DNA from 4 places in the Brevibacillus sp. DP1.3A genome. Region 2 is predicted to be linked to each of the others. Evidence: riboswitches for the same ligand, from Rfam matches in the RefSeq annotation. Region 2 holds a riboswitch; each other region holds the start of a gene.
The links. Region 2 has a riboswitch for S-adenosylmethionine ahead of HP399_RS05950 (2,3-diketo-5-methylthiopentyl-1-phosphate enolase). Riboswitches for the same ligand answer to the same signal wherever they lie in the genome.

Region 1 (4,392 bases), 1.7 Mb from region 2:
CAATACCAAACATTTCATTCTCGGGGAACTTTACCCCGCAGTCAATAATGATGATTTCGTCCTCATACTCGACGCAGTACATATTTTTTCCGATCTCGCCGAGGCCGCCCATCGCGAAAATCTTAACGTCGCTCACTCTCTTTCCTCCTAACATCGTCGTGCATGATTATGGGAACCCGAACCAAGCATGCCATTCTTATTATATCACAACGTAAGACGTTCGTTTCACCCAGTCTTGACTATTCCACACATTCATCTTCGGTCAATAATTTAATACTGATACTTCAAGTCGGTAACTCGTTCATCGGTAACGACACTTGCCCTCGCCCAAAAGTCATGCTTTTCATAGGAATCGCCCGTCCATACCTCCGTAATTTCTCCTGAAGAGAGCTTTAGTGGTACGGCTTCGATTTCTTTTAACACGGCGCCACTTTTGTTTTGCAATCGCAGTTTCAAGTCGATCTCCAACGGCTGATCCGACTGATTCCGTACCAGGATCAGACTTGTATACGGATACCCAGCACAATTTTTGGTACAGTCTTGTCTGCTGTATACGATGGCGAGATCAATCGGCTTCTCATTGTCCATCTTCGCCGCTTTCCACTGGTCTTTTGCTTTTTGTACGACGGTGACGTACTCCGCCTTTTTCAAAAAGGGCCCCATGCCTAAAAAAGCAGCAGCAAAAAAGCTAAACAAACCAAAAGCTGTGCATAGAAAAACGAGGTTCATTTTCCAAAACTGTTTTCTCATCATGATCAAAAAAACAAAATACCTCCAAGTCGGACTCCGTGGGTAACACCGGAATGCCATACTTCATTTGCCAATATACATTCGCAGCGAAGCAGCCTCCGTAAATCAATACGGCAGAAGCAATCGTGAGCCCCCATTTTTTCCAGAAAGGAGGCTTTTGAAAAATGACTGCAAGAACCCCCACCAAAATAGGAAGGCCAAATAAGGGAATGAGCAAGTAATGCATCGAAAACCTCCCGCATTTCATTGTCATTATTTTCTACGAATGATATTCCGAAAAGTCTTCAAAATACATGGCAAACCATTTCGAAAAGGAGAGGGATAAGCAAGTGCAAGCCGCTCGTCGCCTATATTGTTATCGGAACATGATGCCCCTTCTCTCCACTGTACTTTTCCTGTTCCTCTTTCAGCCGTTCCCTACCTATGCCCAGCCTCCCTATGCAAAATGGGGCAGGCTCGCGATGCAGGAGACGATGAAGCGATATCCAAACGCTCAAATTGTGGACTACCTGCATGTCGGACGAAAACAAAAAACGCCCACCACGTCGGAAGAGACGTTTAAGCTCTTGCTTCAAGAAGGCAATCGCAGGTGGGCGTTACTCATTCATATTGAATTCGTGAATCAGACAGAAGATGTCGTAAACATCTCCTATGAGGAGACTCGCTAGTCAGCGAGCTGTTCCATCTCTTTCATCATGACTTCCATGTCCATGTCAGCTGCCATCCCGTACGCGCGGCGCATGTTTCCATCTCCATCCACAAGGAACATGCGAGCCGTATGAGCATAAGAACCATCTGGCTGCTTCATGACCATCAGACCAAAATCCTTCGTCACTTTCTCTACAGCCTGAGCGTCCCCGCGCAGGAACTTCCAGCCGCTCTGATCTGCCTTGAACTTGGCTGCGTACTCCTGCAAGACTTCCGGCGTATCGTTATCAGGGTCAAAGGAAATGGAGATAAACTCTACTTTGTCTCCGAACAGTCCCTTTTCCTTCAACTGATCTTGCAGCTTGGCCATGTTGTACGTAGTAGCCGGACAAATATCCGGGCACTTGGTAAACATAAACTCCACCAGTCGTACTTTGCCAGCACTTTCATTAAATGTATAGGTTGTTCCGTCACTGTTGTCTAAGGTGAAATCCGCGATGGGCTTCAACACTTCGATCTTCTCTTCTGTCATGTACTTATAACCAAATACACCGACGATAGCCAAAAGGATAATACCAGCTAACACAGGAAACCAATGTTTTTTCATCGCAGATTCCTGCTGCAATTGTGTTCCTTCACTCACGGGTTGTTCCTCCCTGCTTGTCCCATGCGAGATGCCTCCTGATTACACACGGGAGGCATTCACACTGTTTCTATACCTTCTTACTGTTCCACTTCACCTGGCCATGCGAGCATGCCGCCAACCATATTCGCCACGTCATACCCTTGAGCACTCAAATACTCTGTAGCTGTATTGCTTCTGGCACCACTGCGGCAAACCATCACAATCGGAATGTTCTTATCCAGCTCATCGATACGGTGCGGCAAAAAGCCGAGTGGGATCAACTTAGCCTCTTTAATGTGACCTGCATTCCACTCATCTACTTCACGTACATCAATGACTTGCAGTTCCTCTTTGGCATCCAGCTTTTCCAACAGCTCTTGTGGTGTCATTTCCTTTACTCCATGGCTCATCGCTATTTATCCTCCTATATGTACGATCAGATCAGTTGTAACCACCTCCATGATATCACACGCTTTTTTACTTTTCTAACGCGAAGAGCACTTGGCTTCACGCTGCATCCATGCTCCCTATTTTCTACCATTATCTCCTATTTGGCTGCGACAGTAGCCACACGGGATGTGAACAGCTTGAGGCAAAAGCGTTACAAATTAATGGCATGAGTGAACAACTTTCATCTATATATACATAAAAACCTCCCTGATAACTTACTATTATGCGTTGACAGCAAGGGGATATTTTCATACAATTACGACAACAACTTTTCTCATCAAGAGCGGTGGAGGGACAGGCCCTACGAAACCCGGCAACCAGCAGACTAGCTGCATGGTGCCAATTCCTGCAGAATCCAGTGATTCTGAGAGATGAACACAAGCCCGTGCATGATCGGAGCCTTCTTCTTCTCAGGAGAATGCTCCGTTTTTTATTAGCCGATTTCCCATAGTAAAAGGAGAGATGGACATGTCCGATCAACAACAATGGAAGCCAGAAACACTTGCGGTACACGGTGGACAGGAGGTTGACCCTGTAACAGGCTCACGTGCTGTTCCGATCTATCAGACGACCTCCTACGTTTTCCGTGATACGGAGCATGCTGCCAACCTGTTTGGCTTAAAAGAGTTTGGGAATATCTATACACGCATCATGAATCCGACACAGGATGTGTTTGAGAAGCGTGTTGCCCTGCTCGAAGGTGGTGTAGGCGCACTCGCGACCGCATCCGGGCAAGCTGCCATTACATTCGCCATCTTAAATATTGCGCATGCAGGAGACGAGATCGTCGCTTCCAGCAGCCTCTACGGCGGTACCTACAACCTGTTCGCTCACACTCTTCCCCGCCTCGGGATCAAGGTTCATTTTGCTGATCAATCCAATCCGGAAAATTTCCGTGCCTATATCAATGAAAAGACAAAAGCCGTGTTTTGCGAGACGATCGGCAACCCGCGCATTGATGTCGCTGATATCGAGGCGATCGCCAATATTGCTCACGAAAATGGCGTGCCTTTGATCGTGGACAACACCTTCGCGACTCCGATTTTGTGCCGTCCTTTTGAACACGGGGCCGATATTATCGTGCACTCTACCACCAAATTCATCGGCGGCCACGGAACAGCAATTGGCGGTATTATCGTAGACTCAGGAAAATTTGACTGGAACAACGGAAAATTCCCAGGTCTGACTACACCAGACCCAAGCTACCATGGCGTCGTCTATACAGAGGCAGTCGGTCCACTCGCCTATATTATCAAGGCGCGCGTCCAGCTCCAACGCGATATCGGAGCGGCTGTCGCCCCAATCAACTCCTTCTTGTTCCTGCAAGGATTAGAAACACTGCATCTGCGCATCGAGCGGCATAGCCAGAACGCCTTGGCAGTAGCTCAATTCCTCACCAATCACTCTGCCGTAGAGTGGGTGAGCTATCCAGGGCTGGAGTCAGACTCCCAGCATGAATTGGCACAAAAATATTTGCCAAAAGGTGCTGGCGCGATCCTGACCTTTGGAATTCGCGGTGGCATTGAGGCAGGAAAAACATTGATCGAATCAGTGAAGCTGTTCTCCCATCTCGCAAATGTCGGGGACTCCAAGTCACTCATCATTCATCCAGCTAGCACAACACATCAGCAAATGACAGAAGAAGAGCAGGCAGCAGCCGGAGTGACTCCGGGACTCATTCGCCTCTCCGTCGGCACAGAATCGATCGACGATATCATCTCTGATCTGGAGCAAGCCTTGCAGCGTGCGTTGCAATTATCTACGGTAGGTTAACATACCTTTACAAGAAAAGAAGAATCACGTGATCTCTTTGGATAGAGGTTTGTGATTCTTCTTTTACTTTTTTATTTTCGTTCGAAAATAATTGAACTTTTCATTCGGTATTTTTATAATATTATCATTCAAGAAAATTTTGGGAG
Region 2 (4,392 bases):
CCAAACTGTATCTTGTCCCGAAGAGGAAACATGGCTCGAAACCAATTCATAGTACTCCTCGTACGTCAGAAAGCGATCAAAGGAAATCGCAAGCTGAGAAACCGTTCCCTCTGGTAGCTTCTCCATCGTCGTCCAGGCAGGTGAAGTGCGCGATTCCGTATCCACCATTTCCCCGTCTGTCGGATAACGGAAATACAGCTTCTGTTCCCTAACCCCATCCGGCCATTTCGGCCCAGCGTTTACTTTCCACAGCACATTTGTGCTTTCAAAGCGGCCAGCGTTCTTTTCTTCCGCTCCAACTCTTTCACGCAGCTCCATGCTGATATTGCCGTAAAACAATCCCACCTGCGAGCCACTCCCGCCTACACTAACACCTGGTTGAGTAAAATTAACCATCGACTTCGCAACGCGGAACAGATCTTCATGCATCAGTGACCCAACCCAGCCATTCAGAATCAGCAACACAACTCCGGCAAAAAAGGGAAGCACTATGGTGAATCCAGCGTTGCTCAACCGATTTTTCCATTTCCCCCGGCGAACAATGGCGCGCTGTTTTTCAGCCGACAGCGTTTCAGGCTGTTTTGTCTTCACGTTGCCCGCTCCCGTTTCTTCCCCCAGCAAAAGCCTCTCCAACCGCTGTGCGTATTCCTCGTCAGCGGCTATTTCCTCCTCGAATTGTTTTGAATCTTCTTCCGCCATTTCCCCACGCAAATAAGCAACCAGCCTTTGTTCGCGATTATTCTCATCCTTGTTCATCACAGGCTTTCCTCCCTCCACAACTGCCGCATCTTTTGTCGTCCACGAAACAAGGAACGCTTGACGTCTGCCAGCTCGATCCCGAGTACCTCTGCCATTTCCGCGTAGGAAAACTGCATGGCAGACAACAAAATGACCTGTCTCTGCTTTTCCGGAAGTTGCTCCAAATAGTCATGGGCCACTTCCCACAGCTCCTTGTTCACGACATGCTCTGCCGGATCAACCGCCGAATGATCACGTCGCTCTGGCAGGGCTTCCACATACGCAAACCGTTGTTTCGTCTTCTTGCGATAGCCGTCCACGAAAGCGTGATAGGCCACCTTGAATAGCCAAGGCCGTACTTTTTCCCCACGGTAGTCGTCCAAGGAAGAGAAGGCGCGACAAAAGGTTTCCTGTGTCAGATCCTCTGCCAGCCTTTCATCTCGTGTCAGCCGGAAAAGATAGCGGTAAATATCGTTTACATGCAGCTGGTACACATCCTCCAGACCTACTTTCCCAAGCCGTTCACACCCCTTCATCCCTTACCACGAAGGAATTGTCAAAAAGTTTCACCTTCATCTCATTTTTCTGATAACCTGCTGCACATTCTCTACAAAAACAAAGATTGACTCCTGAGAATGAACGTCATATCATGGGGGAAACGAATAACTCTTATCGCGAGCTGGCTGAGGGACTGGCCCTATGATGCCCGGCAACCGGCGCTATACCATGAATCGTACGTTGAAAATGCGTACCTTGGATAGCGAAACGGTGCTAATTCCAACGGATAAGAGTCGAGATAGAGCCTTTTTGGCTTGTCTCGGCTACTGACCCGAGAGATGAGAGGAGACGAGACGCTTTCATAGTCGACAACCGCTCCTCCCCACTCAATGGGGAGGCTTTTTTTAATCATTCAAGGAGGATGAGACGTACCATGAGTGAACAACGTATCCTCGTCACCTATCTCACACAAGCAAAAGACTTGAATAAGAAAGCGCAAGCCATTGCTGTCGGTATGACAGTCGGTTCCTGGACGGACCTGCCGCTTGCCAAGCAAGCTGAGCTAGCGCCGTATCTCGGTGAAGCCGTGAGCGCGACACCACTTGAAACACTGGAAAACGGAGAAACACGCGGTTTGATTACCGTCAGCTATCCGACCCGCAATTTTACAGCAGACATTCCATCCTTGTTGACCGGAATATTCGGCAAACTGTCGATGGATGGCAAAATCAAGCTCATCGACATCGTTTTCCCTGACTCATTCCTTCAGGCTTTTCCTGGACCGAAGTTCGGCATCGATGGTCTTCGCGAACGTTTAGGGGCACATAACCGTCCGCTCTTGATGAGCATTTTCAAATCGTGCCTAGGCCTTCCTTTTGACGACCTAAAAACGCAATTCCGGGCACAAGCCTTGGGCGGAGTCGATCTGGTGAAAGATGACGAAATCTTCTTTGCAGATGAGCGCGCTCCTTTTATCGAACGGATCAAAGCGTTCAAGCAGATCGCTCAGGAGACAGAAGCCGAAACAGGCAAGCCCGTCCTCTATGCAGCCAACCTGACTGGACCTGTGCATGAGCTGAACGAAAAAGCGAAACGTGCGGTAGATGCAGGTGCTGACTGCCTCTTGTTCAATGTACTGGCCTTTGGATTCGATGCCCTGCACCGTTTGGCAGCCGATCCTGATGTACACGTACCGATCATGGCGCATCCAGCATTGGCAGGCGCTTACTATCCATCACCTGACTACGGTATCGCCACCCCGCTTCTGCTCGGAACGTTGATGCGTGTAGCTGGGGCAGATTTGGTGCTCTTCCCATCTCCATATGGCAATGTCGCCTTGGACAAAACAGAAGCGTTGCAGCTCGCCAAGCATTTGACTGACCCACTGAATGGTGTACGCCGTTCCTTCCCGGTTCCGTCTGCCGGCATTCACCCAGGGTTGGTTCCACAGCTGTATCAAGACTTTGGTTTAGATCAAATCGTCAATGCAGGAGGCGGAATCCACGGTCATCCCGGTGGAGCAACCGCAGGAGCGAAAGCATTCGTTGCCGCAATTCATGCAGTCACCGCAGGCCGAACATTGGAAGAAGCTGCCGCGGAATCACAAGAGCTGGCGATCGCCTTGGAAAAGTGGGGTGGCGCACGATGAGCAAGAAGCTCGTCCTGTTCTGCGATTTCGACGGAACGATTACCGAAAAAGACAACATTGTAGCAATTGTCCGCAAGTTTGCTCCCCCTGAGTGGGAAGCCTTGACGGAGCAAATCCTTTCGCAAAAAATAAGCGTTCAAGAAGGGGTTGGCAAGCTGTTTCAACTCTTGCCCTCCTCCTTCCGCCAGGACATTATTGATTTTATTGTCCAAGAAGCGACGATTCGCCCGGGATTTGCTGAATTCGTGAGCTATTGCCGCGAAGAAGGCATCGAGCTGTTGATCACGAGTGGCGGCATCGACTTTTTCCTGGAGCCTATCCTGGCACCTTTCGATCTCACCGATGTGCCGATTTACTGCAATGGCAGTGATTTCAGCGGAGAGCGGATCACCATTACGTGGCCAAACGCTTGCGATGAACAGTGCACGAACGGCTGCGGCATGTGCAAGACGACGATTATCCGTCGTTACGATCCAGAGAACCATTTCCGTATCGTCATCGGCGACTCCATCACTGATTTGGCTGGAGCCAAAATCGCTGACTATGTGATTGCCCGTCACTTCCTCGCTGACAAGGCGGAAGAGCTGCAATTGCCGCATAGCAAGTTTGCTACGTTCCACGATGTGATTCGCATTTTACAGCACGTCCAACAGGAGGTCGTCTAATTCATGACTGCAACACTCGAACAACGTCTGGATGCCTTTCGCCGTCTGGATGACGCCAAGCTGACATTTGCCCGCCGGGACTGGTTTCCCGGCACTAGTGGCAATCTCTCGATTAAGATACAAAACGATCCCTTGCAATTTGCCGTAACGGCAAGCGGCAAAGACAAAACCAAGCTGTCCCCCGAAGATTATCTGGTCGTGGATCAAGACTCGCGTCCGGTGGATGAAACTACGCTCAAGCCTTCCGCGGAAACACTCATCCACGCCGTCGTCTACAAAACGTTCCCGAAGGCGGGTGCTTGCTTCCACGTCCATACCGTATGGAACAACCTCATTTCCGAGCTGTACTTTGGACAACGCGCTTTCTCCATTCAAGGACAAGAGCTGATCAAGGGACTCGGAATCTGGGAAGAAAACGCGCGCATTACTGTTCCGATTGTTGAGAACTTTGCCGATATTCCGACCTTGGCTACCGAAATTGAAAAAGTGATCACACCAGAAGTTCCCGGTGTACTCATCCGTAACCACGGTATCTACACGTGGGGCGGCAATGACTTCGAGGCCAAGCGCCACCTGGAAGCTTTTGAATTCCTATTCGAGTATCACGCCCGCTGGCTGCAATTGCGCCAAGCAGTCGTGTCCACTACAACCACCAATTAAGGAGGAATAAACGATGGCACAAATTCGTTTTCACGACAACAATGAGTACATCTCAGCACCCGAGGAAGTTGTCTCCTTCCTAGACACCCAAGAGATCATTTACGAAAAATGGGGCGTGGATCGCCTTGATCCGAAGCACCGTGATAACTACAGCCCGACAGACGAGGAAAAACAAGAGATTCT
Region 3 (4,392 bases), 3.0 Mb from region 2:
TCTATACGGACGAGTATAAGGTAAAAGGCCCATGGATGAGCGTGAATTATCAACGTATGGAAAACGGCCAGCGAGTTCCGTTCGACGTATTGTCAGTTGGAATTGACCAGCATGAGCAAGTCACATTTTTCGGGCGATTGAACAAGAGTGAACAAGCCTTTTTCACCAAGCTGACAGATGCCGTGCCCGATTTGAACCCCTCCCTTCTTCTGTTGGATAAAGAGAAGAACCACGATGGCATGTTAGTAATCTTGGGGAAAATGAACAAGGAGGGGCATCAAGTTTCTCTTGCGATCTATGGAAATGGTCAAGCACTGGAATCGTATATGCTTCTGTATAGGGATAAAAAGGAAGCAGCGAGCCGGAAAGAAGCAGAAGGAGCAAAAGCCTTGGAGCAAGAGCGACAGTTTCTGAACAAACTGCTCGGGGCTGATAGCGAGAACTATCGGTTGTTGGACGCCAACAATCCAGGATTGTACTTGCGATACTATAACGGGCTGCCAGTGTTGTCTGATGAAATAAGCATAGTAACAACTGACTCTGGCCATGTCCAATATTTCAGGAAGGAGCCCGTATCATTCGAGCCGTCACGATATCCAGATGTATCGACTGCTGTGTCAGAAGAGGTAGCCATCAAAGAGCTGAGTGAGCATATGAAGCTTCGATACGTGCAGAATCCGAGAATACGGCCAGAATCAAAACAAGGAGAGAAGTGGCAGCCTATTCTGGAGTACACGCCAGCTGTTTCCTTCATGCAACGAGGACGTGAAGATGGTACGGAGTGGCATATCGACGCGACCAGTGGCAAGATTGTGTATGGAACGGGAGATAACGGGCTTGCCTATGATCAGTTGAATACGAAGAAAGCACATCCAATCGAATCTCCGAAAGAATACGTCAAGGTTCGCTCCAAGGATGAGGCAAAAGCACTGCTGCAAGCAGAGTTCGGCGTACAGGTAGAAGGCTTGACCTACAGAGAGAGTGAACGTGAGCGCGATGGACGCAAGAAATACGTCTGGTATGATAAAAATGACAAGTATATCGGCGTAGAAGTTATCGCAGAAACAGGCAGTGTCGTCGGGCTGGGAACACCGCGTTCCAATGCTGCAGTGACAGTCAAACGCCAGCAAGCGGAAGAGGCTGCATTCGCCTTTCTGCATAAATACGTCGATCCAGGTGTAAAAGAAGTACAATTGGCACAAGTTATACAGCCAGGCGAAGCGAGTCCTGTGTCATCGGGCGAATGGGAATTCAGATTTTTCCTGAGCAAGGATGGCATTCCTGTACAGGATCGCGAGCAAAAAGCGGCTTATTCGGTAACGGTCGATCCGTCTACGGGCAAAGTGACAAAGTTTGATAACTACAGAGAGACGCACGAGTTGGTGGAGCTTCCAGCATCCGACAAGATCATCTCGAAAGATAAGGCTGTTGAGGAGTATTTACGCGTCATGCCTTTGAAGCTGGTCTATTTGATGAAAGATGTGGATGGGCAAAAATTACCTCAACCGAAGCTGGCGTATGTGCCGTGGAGTGAGGAAAAGCTTGCGAACAAATTTATGGCCCTTGATGCCGTGACAGGCAAGATCATCGCCGACTAAAACGAAAAAAAGGCTATCCCGCAGCCATTCCTGATGGCTTTTGGGATAGCCTTTCTTAAACACTTATCTAACAGTCGTCACACGAGCACCCGATAATAACCAACAGGATAAACAGCACGAGCACGATTGCGAAGCAGTCACCGAAGAATCCGTTCCCGCAGAAAGATGTACTCATCTTTGTTTCCCCTCCTTTCCGTTATACTCCAGTCTATACACGAATGCCGATATTGGACTGGGCGGATGCCCAGCTTAGGCAAAAATGGGCGTGTAAGAGAAGAGGCTCAGTAAAAAATAGACAATTCACAATTGACGGGGAGACAAAGGGGGTGTTAAGATACTTGCAAACATTCAAGACATTTCACAATACAACTAAATGACAAGTGTACGACTCTTATCCAGAGAGGCAGAGGGACTGGCCTGATGAAGCCTCGGCAACCGGTAAAAATCCGGTGCCAATTCCAGCAAAGCTACGTGCTTTGAAAGATAAGAGGATGTCTCAGGCGTTTTCGTATCTGCTGACAAATCCTCTTCTTTCAAAGAAGAGGATTTTTTGATTTTATTTACCTAATTACAGAGAATAAGCCGATGCAAGGGAGAAAAGGGGCACGTCAATGAAACCAACTTTTCGCGAACAGCTTTCCCGGAAAATTCTGATTCTGGATGGTGCAATGGGCACCATGCTTCAACAGGCGAACCTGACTGCTGATGATTTCGGCGGTGAAGCCTATGATGGCTGTAATGAACTCTTGAACTTGACCAGACCAGATGTGATCCGTTCCATTCATGAGAAATATTTAGAGGCGGGAGCAGACATCGTCGAAACAAATACGTTTGGTGCTGCTTCCATCGTTTTAGCCGAGTACGATGTGCCAGAGAAAGACCTTGAGATCAATATAGCGGCAGCACGCTTGGCCAGAGAAGCGGTGGATGCCTATTCCACGGAGGAGTGGCCGCGTTTTGTAGCTGGTGCAATGGGACCTACGACCAAAACCCTTTCGTTGACAGGCGGTGTCACTTTTGAAGAACTGGTCGAGGCGTATTATCGTCAGGCAAAAGGTCTGATTCTCGGTGGCTCCGATGTTCTTCTTTTGGAAACCTCGCAAGATACGTTGAACGTTAAGGCCGGTGGAATTGGGATTCGCAAAGCTTTTGAAGAGCTTGGACAGGAGATCCCAGTGATGCTGTCAGGTACGATTGAGCCGATGGGCACGACGCTTGCTGGCCAAAACATCGAGGCGTTTTACATCTCCTTGGAACATATAAAGCCAGTCTCTATTGGTCTGAACTGTGCGACAGGACCAGAGTTCATGCGTGATCATCTGCGGACATTGTCGGGAATTGCCCAATGTGCGGTCAGTTGTTATCCGAACGCAGGCTTGCCAGATGAGAACGGTCATTACCATGAAACGCCACAAGGACTTGCCTCGAAAATGCTGGCATTCGCTGAACAAGGCTGGATAAACGTCGCTGGCGGTTGCTGCGGAACAACGCCTGACCATATTCAAGCGATGGCAGAAGCATTGAAAGACTGCAAGCCTCGCAGTGCAGCTGTAGAACCGCTGAGCGCGGTCTCCGGGATCGAGGTCGTTTACGTCGAAGATGACAATCGTCCCCTGCTAGTAGGGGAGAGGACCAATGTCATCGGTTCCAAAAAATTCCGTGAAATGATTGCAGCTGGTCACTATGAAGAAGCATCTGATATTGCCCGGGCCCAAGTAAAGCGCGGCGCACATGTCATCGATATATGCTTGGCTGATCCCGACCGTGATGAATACGAAGATATGGAAAAATTCCTACAGTTCATCGTGAAAAAAGTAAAAGCGCCCCTCATGATCGACTCGACAGATGCCAAGGTCATGGGGCTGGGACTTCGTTACTCGCAAGGGAAGGCCATTCTCAACTCGATCAACCTGGAAGACGGGTTGGAGCGATTTGAGGAAGTCGTTCCGCTTATTCACAAGTTCGGTGCCTCCGTTGTCGTTGGAACGATTGAGGAAGCGGGTATGGCTATCACTCGCGAAAAGAAGCTGGAGGTCGCGCAACGCTCGTACGACATTCTTGTCAACCAGTATGGAATAAAGCCACAGGATATTATTTTCGATCCACTCGTCTTTCCAGTAGGGACGGGGGATGAACAATACATCGGCTCTGCATTGGAAACCGTAGAAGGAATTCGTTTAATCAAACAAGCAATGCCTGCTTGCAAGACGATCCTGGGTGTCAGTAACGTTTCCTTCGGCTTGCCTGCTGCAGGTCGGGAAGTGCTGAATGCGGTCTTCTTGTACCACACCACTCTCGCAGGGCTTGATTACGCCATCGTCAACACGGAAAAGCTGGAGCGCTACGCTTCGATTCCAGAAGACGAGAAAAAGCTGGCAGAAGCCCTTCTATTCGAGACAAATGATGAGACCTTGGCGGCCTTCACCGAATTTTATCGCCAAAAGAAAAAGGAAGTCAGTGTGGAAGTCTCCTCGTTAACGCTCGAAGAACGCTTGGCCCGTTATGTAGTCGAAGGCTCCAAGGATGGTCTAGTGGAAGACTTGAAGCTGGCTATGGATAAATACGCACCGCTCGAGATCATCAACGGTCCGTTGATGACTGGGATGGAAGAGGTCGGTCGCCTGTTCAACGGCAACCAGCTGATCGTGGCAGAAGTATTGCAGAGCGCAGAAGTTATGAAGGCATCCGTTTCGTTTTTAGAGCCATTCATGGAAAAAAGCGATGCCGCTGCCAAGGGGAAAATCTTGTTGGCGACAGTCAAGGGCGATGTACACGACATCGGAAAAAACCTCGT
Region 4 (4,392 bases), 650 kb from region 2:
TAGGGGCTGTAAGGAGTAACAATGAAGTGCTGTATCAAAGCAATACAGGACCTGAGCTTAACCTGGTAGCGCCTGGTTTCAATGTTTATACGACCAAGCTTGGGGGAAAATACGGTTCTTTTAGCGGTACTTCAGCAGCGGCACCACAAGTCGCGGGCGCAGCGGCGCTCATACTAGCTCGTCATCCCAAACTAAGTCCATTTGATGTGAGACAATTGCTTTATCAAACAGCTACGGACTTAGGGGAAAAGGGATGGGACCGGAAAACGGGCTACGGATTGTTAAATGTCGACAAGGCAGTTCGAACGGCCTTATCCTATGACTTTTTAGAGCCGAATAATCAGACGTACTCAGCCAAAGCGTTTCCGATTGAATCGCAAATACGTGGAAATTTGGGGCCAAAAGACACGATAGACTGGCTGAAGATGGACATCCCTTATGATGGGAAGGTCAGCTTCTCAGCGTCAGTGACTTCCGGTGTTTCTTCAGCGATGGCAGCTACCTTTTACCCAGAGAATCGTCCGCCGATCACGCAGTACTTCGGAAATGGGGATACGATAACTGTCCCGGTCAAGGCGGGAAGAATGAATATCCGGTTAATGCGTAACGGAGGGGTCAACAACGCTTTTACCTACGTGTTGACGAGTAAGTTTACCATCAATCCGGACCGTAACGAACCGAATGATACGCAAGAGACGGCAAGGCCGCTTGTAGGCAACCAAATCAGTGTAACAGGTAATTTTCACGATGAAGGGGATCAGGATTGGTTCTCCTACTACGTTCGTGAATACGGGCATATGGATGTCACTGTTAGTCCTGATAATAAGCGTGTCGATCTAGTGCTGGGTATCGGTAAACAAGAGCCTGGGAAAAAGACGGTTGTCTGGGATCCTAACTACGATAATGGAACGATAGACAATCCGACTGAGCGGCTCCAAAAAGAAGTGTCACCAGGCAAGTATTACATCCGTGTGAGTGAGTACAATCGCAATGTGGTGAATGGCGAATATCAGCTGGATCTGGGATACACGCCAGTAAAAAAAGATTTTAATGAGCCGAATGACACCTATCAAAAAGCGTCTCCGTTAAGTGGTGGGACAGTGATGTCAGGCACAATACCGACAGCTACTGATTCCGACTGGTTCCAATTTACTGTGAATAGTGAATCGTATGTTTCGTTCCGAGCGCCGTACATTCCTGTCGATAGTGGCTTTCGTTTCGCGCTCTATAGCGATCGAAACATGAACTATGCGATCGCTTCGACGAATGAGGTAGCGGAGCTGTCTAACCGAGGAAACGATGTTATCGGTTTGCGTTTGCAACCAGGAAAATATTATGTACGCCTTAATAGCGGTACTGCGTTCAAATATGAATCGTACCGACTCACGGTGACGCAGCAGAAATTGATAGCGGGCTATCGCGATATTTCGGACCACTGGGCGCGCTCAGAGATCGTCAGACTTAGCTCTCGCGATATTGTAAATGGGTTTAATGATGCGTCGTTCAAGCCGAATCAGGCAGTGACCCGTGCAGAGTTTGCGACGATGCTGCTTAAATCAATGCGTGCGACCGGTTCCAAGGTAGCGACTACCTACACAGGAAAAACGACCTTCCGGGATATGCCAAAGCGGCACTGGGCGTATCACAACCTAGGTGTAGCCTATCAATTAGGGATTTTGAAAGGGTACCCGAAGAATGAAATGAAGCCGGATCAGCCGATATCACGTGCAGAGATGGCGGTAATGATCGCGCGGGCACGTGATGTTTTGATGTATAACCGTGGTACATCGAATTATCAGGATGTGCCAACGAGTCACTGGGCTTCTCCTGCTATTGAGGCTTTAACATCTAGAAATTGGGTCAATGGGTACGGTTCTTCCTTTAAACCGAATGGAAGGGCAACTCGCGCCGAGGTAGTGGTGGTACTTTCCAAAGCCTATCAACTATAAGTAAAAATTTTCCTATTGACATCTCTGAAAAAAACAATTATTCTATTATCCGTAATGGATACTCTTATCCAGAGCAGGCGGAGGGACTGGCCCTATGAAGCCCGGCAACCGATCTAGAGCGGTGCTAACCAGCAGAACGGACATCTGTTCTGGCCGATAAGAGGATGAAGGAAGCAAAAAACGCTCAAACCTTTTCCTCCTAAAAAACGGAAAAGGTTTTTTATTTGCGTTTACGTAGATAAAATCCTGACTCGGCTACCACACTATTTGTATGAGGTCAAAGGAGGTATTTTCTCATGGCTTTGCAAAAAGGTCGTCGTCTGTTTACATCCGAATCTGTAACTGAAGGACATCCGGATAAAATTTGTGACCAAATTTCCGACTCCATCTTGGATGCGATCCTGTCCAAAGATCCAAACGCTCGCGTAGCTTGCGAAACTTCCGTAACTACTGGTTTGGTTCTCGTAGCAGGTGAAATCACTACAAACACTTATGTGGATATCCAAAAGCTCGTTCGTGAAACCATTCGTGAAATCGGTTATGACCGTGCGAAATTCGGTTTTGACGCTGACACTTGCGGTGTTATTACTGCAATTGGCGAGCAGTCCGCTGACATTGCACTTGGTGTAGACCAAGCATTGGAAGCACGCGAAGGCAAAATGACTGACGCTGAGATCGAAGCAATTGGTGCTGGTGACCAAGGTTTGATGTTTGGTTTTGCTTGCAATGAAACACCTGAGCTGATGCCACTTCCGATCAGCATGTCCCACCAATTGGCTCGTCGTCTGACTGAAGTACGTAAAAACGGAACACTTGCTTACCTCCGTCCTGACGGAAAAACACAAGTAACCGTTGAGTACGATGGCGACAAACCAGTTCGTATCGATACAATCGTTATTTCTACCCAACATGCTCCTGAAACAACTCTGGAGCAAATCAAGCAAGATCTGGTTGAGCAAGTAATCAAACCAGTTGTTCCAGCTGAACTGTTGGACGCTGATACCAAATACTTCATCAACCCAACTGGCCGTTTCGTAATTGGCGGACCACAAGGGGATGCTGGCTTGACTGGTCGCAAAATCATCGTAGATACTTACGGCGGTTATGCTCGTCATGGCGGCGGTGCGTTCTCCGGTAAAGATCCGACTAAAGTTGACCGTTCCGGTGCTTACGCAGCTCGTTATGTAGCGAAAAACATCGTGGCTGCTGGTCTCGCAGACAAATGCGAAGTACAAGTTGCTTACGCAATTGGTGTAGCACAACCAGTTTCCATCGCAGTAGATACTTTCGGTACAGGTACCATTTCCGAAGAAGCTCTGGTGAAATTGGTTCGCAAACACTTCGACCTGCGTCCTGCTGGTATCATCAAGCAGCTCGACCTGCGTCGTCCTATCTACAAACAAACAGCTGCATATGGCCACTTTGGACGCAATGACCTGAATGTTCCTTGGGAGCAAACAGACAAAGCAGAAGTTCTGAAGCAAGAGGCTGCTCAACTGTAATATTGCTGAATGACATAAAAAGAGCCTGGTATTGCTACTGGGCTCTTTTTCTTTTTAGGAGCAGAGTCATCCAATTATTGGGTCAATTGTTGCACAGGAATTTGTAGGACTGTGTCGAATCTCCTAGTGAGGAAGTAGAGGAGGGGTTTTTTTGCCGAACAGAAGGCTCTTCCTGATCGTGTTTCTTACTTTTTTGTTTTTTGCAGTGGCTATTGGGTTGTTAGGCGAATCTTTTCTGGAAAAAAAGAATAAACAAGAAGTGCAACCTTTTCCCCAAGTGGATACGTCTATAAGCATAAGTGAGACAAAAAATGCTGAGCCAAACGTCACACCAATTGAAGAAGCAGCGGTTCAAACGAAAAAGTGGTATAACAATCAGGTTGTGGTTTTGACGTACCATCATGTCACGGATCAATCGAATCAGCGGTATGTCATAGCTCCTGATCAATTTGCCCGACACATGAAATTTTTGCATGATAATGACCTGAATCCGATATCGTTGGATGAGTTCCTGCGATTTATGGAGACGGGTACCTTACCGACTGAGAATGCTGTTTTGATTACGTTCGACGATGGGTATGAGAGCTATTACAAAGAAGCATTTCCGATCTTACGTACATACGGCTACCCTTCAGTGAACTTCGCGATTGCGGGGCGCTTAAGAGATGTAGCTGATCGAAAACGGGAGAATATGACGCCACCACTTACGCGTCAACAGGTTAACGAAATGACTCATTCGGGACTGGTTACGATTGGGTCCCACACGTACAGTCTGCATGAAGAGGAAGAACGAAATGAGTGGGGCGATCTTGGCCCAGAAACAGCTCCGGTCTATCTGAAAGACTTGCAGCGTTTAGAGGAAGAGAAAGAGTACAGGGACCGCCTCTATGTAGATTTCAGTATATCTCGCGTCAGTTTAAGCGAATGGATGAAGAAAAAGG

Region 1: linked by a shared signal. The riboswitch ahead of HP399_RS28770 (homocysteine synthase) and the one ahead of HP399_RS05950 (2,3-diketo-5-methylthiopentyl-1-phosphate enolase) in region 2 are both predicted to bind S-adenosylmethionine.
Region 3: linked by a shared signal. The riboswitch ahead of metH (methionine synthase) and the one ahead of HP399_RS05950 (2,3-diketo-5-methylthiopentyl-1-phosphate enolase) in region 2 are both predicted to bind S-adenosylmethionine.
Region 4: linked by a shared signal. The riboswitch ahead of metK (methionine adenosyltransferase) and the one ahead of HP399_RS05950 (2,3-diketo-5-methylthiopentyl-1-phosphate enolase) in region 2 are both predicted to bind S-adenosylmethionine.

What each region holds. Positions count from the first base shown of each region.
Region 1 covers NZ_CP085876.1:6,213,064-6,217,455, forward strand. Annotated here, with positions in the region: gene rnjA (ribonuclease J1) at 1-154, opposite strand, end outside; gene HP399_RS28745 (hypothetical protein) at 271-651, opposite strand; gene HP399_RS28750 (hypothetical protein) at 689-976, opposite strand; gene HP399_RS28755 (YqzG/YhdC family protein) at 1,044-1,418, shown strand; gene HP399_RS28760 (SCO family protein) at 1,415-2,041, opposite strand; gene HP399_RS28765 (rhodanese-like domain-containing protein) at 2,122-2,433, opposite strand; SAM riboswitch class I at 2,745-2,851, shown strand; gene HP399_RS28770 (homocysteine synthase) at 2,942-4,246, shown strand.
Region 2 covers NZ_CP085876.1:1,309,687-1,314,078, reverse strand. Annotated here, with positions in the region: gene HP399_RS05960 (anti-sigma factor) at 1-756, opposite strand, end outside; gene HP399_RS05955 (sigma-70 family RNA polymerase sigma factor) at 756-1,274, opposite strand; SAM riboswitch class I at 1,405-1,581, shown strand; gene HP399_RS05950 (2,3-diketo-5-methylthiopentyl-1-phosphate enolase) at 1,670-2,884, shown strand; gene HP399_RS05945 (2-hydroxy-3-keto-5-methylthiopentenyl-1-phosphate phosphatase) at 2,881-3,549, shown strand; gene HP399_RS05940 (methylthioribulose 1-phosphate dehydratase) at 3,553-4,209, shown strand; gene HP399_RS05935 (1,2-dihydroxy-3-keto-5-methylthiopentene dioxygenase) at 4,223-4,392, shown strand, end outside.
Region 3 covers NZ_CP085876.1:4,304,825-4,309,216, reverse strand. Annotated here, with positions in the region: gene HP399_RS19690 (YcdB/YcdC domain-containing protein) at 1-1,598, shown strand, start outside; gene HP399_RS19685 (YjcZ family sporulation protein) at 1,666-1,773, opposite strand; SAM riboswitch class I at 1,987-2,088, shown strand; gene metH (methionine synthase) at 2,210-4,392, shown strand, end outside.
Region 4 covers NZ_CP085876.1:660,413-664,804, forward strand. Annotated here, with positions in the region: gene HP399_RS03335 (S8 family peptidase) at 1-1,949, shown strand, start outside; SAM riboswitch class I at 2,011-2,112, shown strand; gene metK (methionine adenosyltransferase) at 2,246-3,451, shown strand; gene HP399_RS03345 (polysaccharide deacetylase family protein) at 3,603-4,392, shown strand, end outside.